Regions from separate parts of the Pseudoalteromonas sp. TAP-3C genome, predicted to be linked through region 2. Evidence: predicted binding sites of a transcription regulator. Region 2 holds the regulator's gene; the other holds the start of a gene.

Region 1 (3,420 bases), 1.0 Mb from region 2:
CTTGGTTTAATAGCTTTACCCACTGCCTTTAACGTCAGATTTTTATTTATTTGTGCATCAGTCAAAGGCAGACCTCTGGGTAATGCTTCTCCCTTACTCTGTTTTCTAATAAATTGTTTTACAATGCGATCTTCTAAAGAATGAAAAGAAATAACCACTAAGCGACCACCGGGCTTAAGCACCTTAATCGCCGCTTGTAATGCAGTTTGAATTTCTTCAAGCTCGCTATTAATATAAATGCGAATAGCTTGAAACGTTCGCGTTGCAGGATGTTTAAACTTGTCTTTTACCGGTACGGCTTCATCGACTAAATCAGCTAGCTGCTTAGTGGTTGTTATGGGCGTATGTTCACGCACTTCTAATATTTTGTGCGCAATGCGCTTGCCAAATTTTTCTTCGCCTAATTTTTTAATTACATGAGTGATGTCATCCAGCTCAGCCTCCGCTAACCACTGCGCAGCACTGCGCCCTGAACTTGGGTCCATTCGCATATCGAGCGGGCCGTCTTTCATAAAACTAAAGCCACGTGCAGCATCATCCAGCTGCGGCGACGACACACCAATATCGAGTAAAATGCCATCAACTTTACCAATGAGATCGTTTTGCTCAGCGACCTCGTATAACTTTGAAAAACGAGAATGAGCAATTGCGAAACGCGGATCCTCGGCAAATTTTTCGGCAGACTTTATTGCTTGTGGGTCTTGATCAATAGCTTGCAAGCGACCACTTTCACCCAAGCGCGCTAGTATTTGCCCTGAATGTCCGCCACGCCCAAAGGTGCCATCCATGTATATACCGTCTGGCTTAATTGCAAGTGCATCTATGGTTTCATCCATCAATACGGATACGTGTTCAAATTGCGCTGTCATTAACTATTGTTTGCCTTTTATTTTTGCAGCTAGAGGGTAAAATTATCTAAATCGTCATTTGGTTCAAAGTCACCTTGCCTTTCAAGCTCAGTGTCTTGGCGCATTTGTTGATGCCAACGTGCTTCATCCCAAATTTCAAATTTATTCATTAAACCCACCAGCATAATTTTTTTGCCAAGCTCTGCATGTGCACGCAATGAAGGCGCCAACAAAATTCGACCATTTTTATCAAGCTGATACTCTGTCGCATTACCTAACAACATGCGCTGCATTCGCCGTGCTCTAGGGTTCATATTAGATATTTTTGCTAAACGGCTTTCTATTTCTAACCATTCAGCAAGCGGGTATAACCACAGACAAGGCTCATTAAGTGCAACGGTGCAAATAACTGTTCCCTGATCTTCAGACAATAAGGTATCTCGGTACTTAGTCGGTACCGCAAAACGTCCTTTATCATCCAAACTCAGCGAACTTGCGCCACGAAACATAAAAAGCCTACTGTTAAATTATTTTAATCAACTTTTTGATTAACCCGATCCAGTTTGATCCACTAAACACCACTTTTTACCACAGTGCTCCAGTTTAGGGCTTGACAAGCCTTTTTGTCAAGTAAGTGACCGAGCTTTAGCACCCCGCGAAGCCAGAAAAAATAAGGCTTAGATTAAAGCGATTGAATTGTTTAGTAAAAAACCAGATCAGCCAATAAAAGTTTTTTATGGTTTTTTATTAGGCATTATTTCACTGATGAACAAACAGTGAATAATTACATTTTTTGTTTGTAAAAATTACAAGGTGTTGTCGCAATAATTACAGTCATACACAAACATGAAATAGCCAAACAATAAAAAAACAATAAAAACAGTTAGTTAAATAAATTTAAAAGATGGCTCAATCATTGCTTGGATAATGGTTACTTTTAAAAATATTAAGGACTAATTATGGCTACAGCTACTAAAGACAAAACACCACTAGATCCAAAACAAGATAACGAAGCACCTTTAACAAACAAAGCAACATCAGCGGCTCACGATGCTGTAGATGCACTTTCTAGTAAAGCGGCAGCAGCAGAAAGTGGCGTTCGCAAAGGAGCTTCAAATTCTGCAGAAACGCTAAACGAGAAACAATTAATTGCTCGTGAAAAGTTAGAAGAATATTCATCTAAAACACGTCAATTTGCCTCAGAAAATCCACTAGCGACTGCGGGAATTGCATTTGCTGCAGGTATGTTAGTAACGGCACTATTTCGTCGTAAGTAAGTACTAATGGCATCTAAACACACAACATCGAGCGATTCAGAATCGACAAATCCAAAACAGTCAGAGGTCAAACAAGCTGATGACTGGCAAGATCATATTGCTAAGCTCACCGATTATGCTGCCCAGCTTAAGGATGATTATCATCAACAAGGAAAGTTAACGCAGCAGCTGGCTACAGCCGAATGGAAACTGTCGCTAAGATCACTGGCAATCATTACTATTTTACTCGGATGTTTTGCCAGTGGATTGGTGTTGTTGTGGGTAGGATTATTAAGTATTGTAGGCTATGCTACTTTTGATCTTTTTAGTTCAATTTGGTTAAGTATTGCAGTAGTGATTGGTTTACAGATCCTGTGCCTAGTTTGGTTATGGCGAAATGCTGTTTACCTAAGTAAAAAAATTGGTTTTAGTAAAACGCTCAATAGCCTAAAGCAACTGTTTAAACAATGAGAAATTCACAACTATGCTAATTAACTATTTAATCAACTCATCGAATTCTCGGGTACAACGTCTAAACAAAGACGTTGTACTGCGCTCAGAGCTGAAACGTCAGCACCTTGCTGCCATAAAATACAGAGCCAAACGTTTTGCAGCCACAAGAGTGGGAATTATTAGTGCATTTACGGCAGGAGTTGTGGTTGAGTCGGCTAAAAGCGACATAAGCATGGTTAAAAAATATGGCTGGATATTAAAACTATTAGCTTAAAGCCAAAAAACACTTTGCAAACTATGTAGGTCTTGTACTGCATTTGCAAGCGGTATTACACTGTGCATCACACCGCATGCCGCCATCTATTATATATCTCCCGCTCTGATCACCTTTTTATTATCATTTTGTCTTTTTGCTCAAAACCACCTGTTAAAAATCAAATCCAGTATTACGGCAAATATTAACGCCGTCACCACCTTAAGTTGCGTATGCAATTAATACTTTTGTTACTTTTATTTTTTGCCTGATGTCAATAATGTCAATATAAACGAAACTACTTTGCTACGTAAATTAAAATATTTCAATGACATGCAATAAAAGTAAATTTAATATTTAGATATTACTTTAGTACCTTTAGGGTTATTTATAGTAAAATTATTAAGTGGCGCTTTAATTTATCATAATTTGGATACGATTATTTTTACTTCATCATTAAAACATCAACTCTATCGGCTGCTTATGCTTATTTGCATACCCGTGGTGGTTGTCATTTTAGTCGCCTTGTGGCTAAGCCGTAGCGCAGCGATTAAAGAAAATGAAAAAGAAGTACGCCATATCACTGAGCGTTTAATTTTCAAGCAACAGA
Region 2 (3,420 bases):
TGAGAAAAATGTTGAAATTATACATGGCAATCGCCGTATCACCGCTGATCGCTTAGAAGTACATAAACGTGATGACTTAGGCGAAAACAAACAACTTTTAATTGCCACGGGCAGCCCTGCCTATTTTGAAGAAAAACAAGCGAATGGCAACATCATGAGCGCCAGCGCTAATGAAGTTCGTTACGATGTATCGCAGCGCTTTTTAACCTTAATAGGCGATGCCAGCATAGCTCAAGCAGGACAAAAAATAACGGCAAAAAGCATCACTTACGATATAAAGCAGCAGTTGATTAGCGCTGAAAAAGACGAGGATTCAACAGACCGTGTACATACTATTTTAGTGCCACTTGAAAGCAAAAAAGTAGGTGATAAAGGCCAACCATGAGCATATTAAAAGCAGAGCTATTAGCAAAAAGCTATAAAGGCCGTGAAGTGGTTAAAAACGTAGGGTTAGAGGTTGAAGCTGGCAGTATTGTGGGCTTATTAGGCCCTAATGGTGCAGGTAAAACCACCACTTTTTATATGATTGTCGGCCTTGTACCGAGCGACAAAGGTAAAATATCAATTGATGACAAAGACATTACGTTATTACCAATGCACAGCCGAGCGCGTTTAGGGATTGGTTATTTACCACAAGAGTCATCAATTTTTAGAAAGCTGACAGTTTATCAAAACTTAATGGCTATTTTAGAAACACGTAAAGAACTAAACAAGCAACAGCGCGAAGAGAGCTTAAATAATTTACTCGATGAATTTAGTATTCAGCATATTCGCGAAAGCCAAGGTATGGCTTTATCGGGTGGTGAGCGTCGACGCGTTGAAATTGCCCGCGCTTTAGCTGCAAACCCTAAATTTATTTTATTAGACGAACCCTTTGCTGGGGTCGATCCTATTTCTGTACTAGATATCAAAAAAATTATAGAACATCTTAAAAATAGGGGGATCGGGGTACTAATCACTGACCACAACGTCCGTGAAACACTTGATGTTTGTGAAAAGGCCTACATAGTTTCTCATGGGGAGTTAATTGCATCTGGCACACCCGAGTACGTATTAAACGATAAAACAGTACGCGATGTTTATTTGGGCGAGCAGTTCAGGCTGTAATAGTGTGTTATTCCACTAAGCATCTGCTAAGATTAATTATACTAATTTATAAGGATTGTTAGAGATAAATGAGGCAATCATTACAGCTGCGCATGGGCCAGCAACTTACAATGACCCCACAATTGCAACAAGCCATTCGCTTATTGCAGCTCAGTACATTGGATCTCCAGCAAGAAATACAAGAGACGCTCGACAGCAACCCTTTGCTTGAAGTAGAAGAACAAGACTATAGCGAAGATACGGCAGGTAAAAACGAACAAAAAGCGGATAACGATGATTTAACGCTAAGTGCTTCAGCTGACGATAAACCGAGCGAGTTTGAGCAAGATAGCGGCGAAGCCATGAGTAAAGACACCATTAGCGATGATATGGCAATGGATGTGACATGGGATGAATATATGAGCGCAGCGCCAGCGGCTTCATCTGGGCCTATGCCTGAAGACGAATCTATTTATCAAGGCTCCTCGACAGAAACACTGCACGAATATTTAATGTGGCAACTTCAACTTACGCCATTTAGCCCAACCGATGAGGCTATAGCGATTGCCATTGTTGAAGCGGTAGACGATTCAGGTATTTTAACCCTTAGCTGTGAAGAAATATTAGAGAGCTTTAATCAAGAAAGCAGCGATGAAGAAGTTGAACTGGATGAAATAGAAGCCGTGTTAAAACGCATTCAGCTGTTTGACCCTGTAGGTATTGCTGCGCGTAGTTTACAAGAATGTTTGTGTATTCAGCTAAATCAGTTTGACAAAAACACGCCTTTTTTAAATGAAACAAAAATGATTTTAACCAGTCATATTGATCTATTGGCAGCACGTGATTATCGCACGTTAATGAAAAAAACAAAGCTCAAAGAAGATGAGCTTAAAGAGATCATGAGGCTAATTCATACGCTCAACCCGAGACCGGCAGACACTATTGTTAGAGAAGAGTCTGAGTATGTTATCCCTGATGTATCGGTTAAAAAAATTAAAGGGCGTTGGGTGGTTGAGTTAAATCCAGATAGCATGCCTAAGATCAGAGTAAACAGCCAATATGCGGCTATGTCGCGTACGGTTAAATCAAGTGGTGATAGCCAGTTTATTCGCTCGCACTTACAAGAAGCAAAATGGTTTATAAAAAGCTTAGAAAGTAGAAACGACACGCTACTTAAAGTGACTAACTGCATTGTTCAACAACAACAGGCTTTTTTTGAGCATGGTCCTGAGGCAATGAAGCCTATGGTACTTAATGATGTTGCTGAAATGGTAGAAATGCATGAGTCGACCATATCGCGAGTAACCACACAAAAATATATGCACACACCACGCGGTATTTTTGAACTTAAATATTTTTTCTCAAGCCATGTAAGCACAGAAAATGGCGGAGAATGTTCGTCTACAGCAATACGCGCATTAATTAAAAAGTTAATCGCTGCAGAAAACTCAGCCAAACCATTGAGTGATAGTAAGATTGCAGATATATTGGCTGAGCAAGGAATTAAAGTAGCGAGGAGAACCATTGCAAAATATCGCGAATCTCTCGCTATTCCCCCGTCGAATCAACGCAAAAGCTTGATTTAAGGCGTACAACAAAGAGGAAATGTTTATGCAACTTAACTTAACTGGTCGTCATGTAGATATTACCGACTCGCTCAGAGACTATGTAAGCAGTAAATTTGCTAAGCTACAAAGGCACACTGACCACATAACCAATGTGCATGTTATTCTCGATGTAGAAAAACTAAACCAAAAAGCTGAAGCAACCGTTCATGTTAGTGGTGCTGAAATTTTTGCCTCTACCGAGCACCAAGATATGTATGCCGCTATAGACTCGCTGATTGACAAGCTAGATCGTCAAGTAATTAAACACAAAGAGAAACTTGCTCGACACTAACACTATGAAACTAAGCTCACTTATCTGTCAGGACTGCAGTAAAGCTGCGGTCCTTTTTAATAGTAAAAAAAGAATTTTAGAATTTATCAGTGAATTGGCCCACAATAAACTGCCCTATCTAACACAACAAGATATTCTTAATGCATTAACTGCTAGAGAAAAATTAGGCAGTACAGGGATAGGTAAAGGCATTGCAATTCCTCATGGGCGTATGAGTGGAGTACAAGAGCCACTAGCCTTGGTTTTAGTAAACGAAACGGCCATTAACTTTGATGCGATAGATAACCGACCTGTGGATATTTTTGTCGCTCTCATTGTGCCAGACGGTGATAATCAACAGCATTTAAAAACGTTAGCGACTATTGCTGATAAGCTCAGCAACAAGGCGTTTTGCAAGCAGTTACGCAGTGCAAAATCCGATAATGAGTTGTATCA

What was found. The regulator sigma-54, encoded in region 2, starts transcription at its own class of promoters, with help from an activator protein. The targets are predictions, from matches to a motif close to GTTGGCACGNNNNTNGNNT.
Region 1: a site for sigma-54 is predicted at 1,752-1,770, ahead of AC6H44_RS12705 (DUF883 domain-containing protein). Genes of this name have one in related genera too.

What each region holds. Positions count from the first base shown of each region.
Region 1 is NZ_CM187618.1:2,701,436-2,704,855, forward strand. It holds gene rsmH (16S rRNA (cytosine(1402)-N(4))-methyltransferase RsmH) at 1-869, opposite strand, end outside; gene mraZ (division/cell wall cluster transcriptional repressor MraZ) at 899-1,357, opposite strand; gene AC6H44_RS12705 (DUF883 domain-containing protein) at 1,808-2,125, shown strand; gene AC6H44_RS12710 (hypothetical protein) at 2,132-2,575, shown strand; gene AC6H44_RS12715 (hypothetical protein) at 2,589-2,831, shown strand; partial or broken gene AC6H44_RS12720 (bifunctional diguanylate cyclase/phosphodiesterase) at 3,294-3,420, shown strand, end outside.
Region 2 is NZ_CM187618.1:286,418-289,837, reverse strand. It holds gene lptA (lipopolysaccharide transport periplasmic protein LptA) at 1-385, shown strand, start outside; gene lptB (LPS export ABC transporter ATP-binding protein) at 382-1,107, shown strand; gene AC6H44_RS01320 (RNA polymerase factor sigma-54) at 1,176-2,672, shown strand; gene hpf (ribosome hibernation promoting factor) at 2,698-2,985, shown strand; gene ptsN (PTS IIA-like nitrogen regulatory protein PtsN) at 2,990-3,420, shown strand, end outside.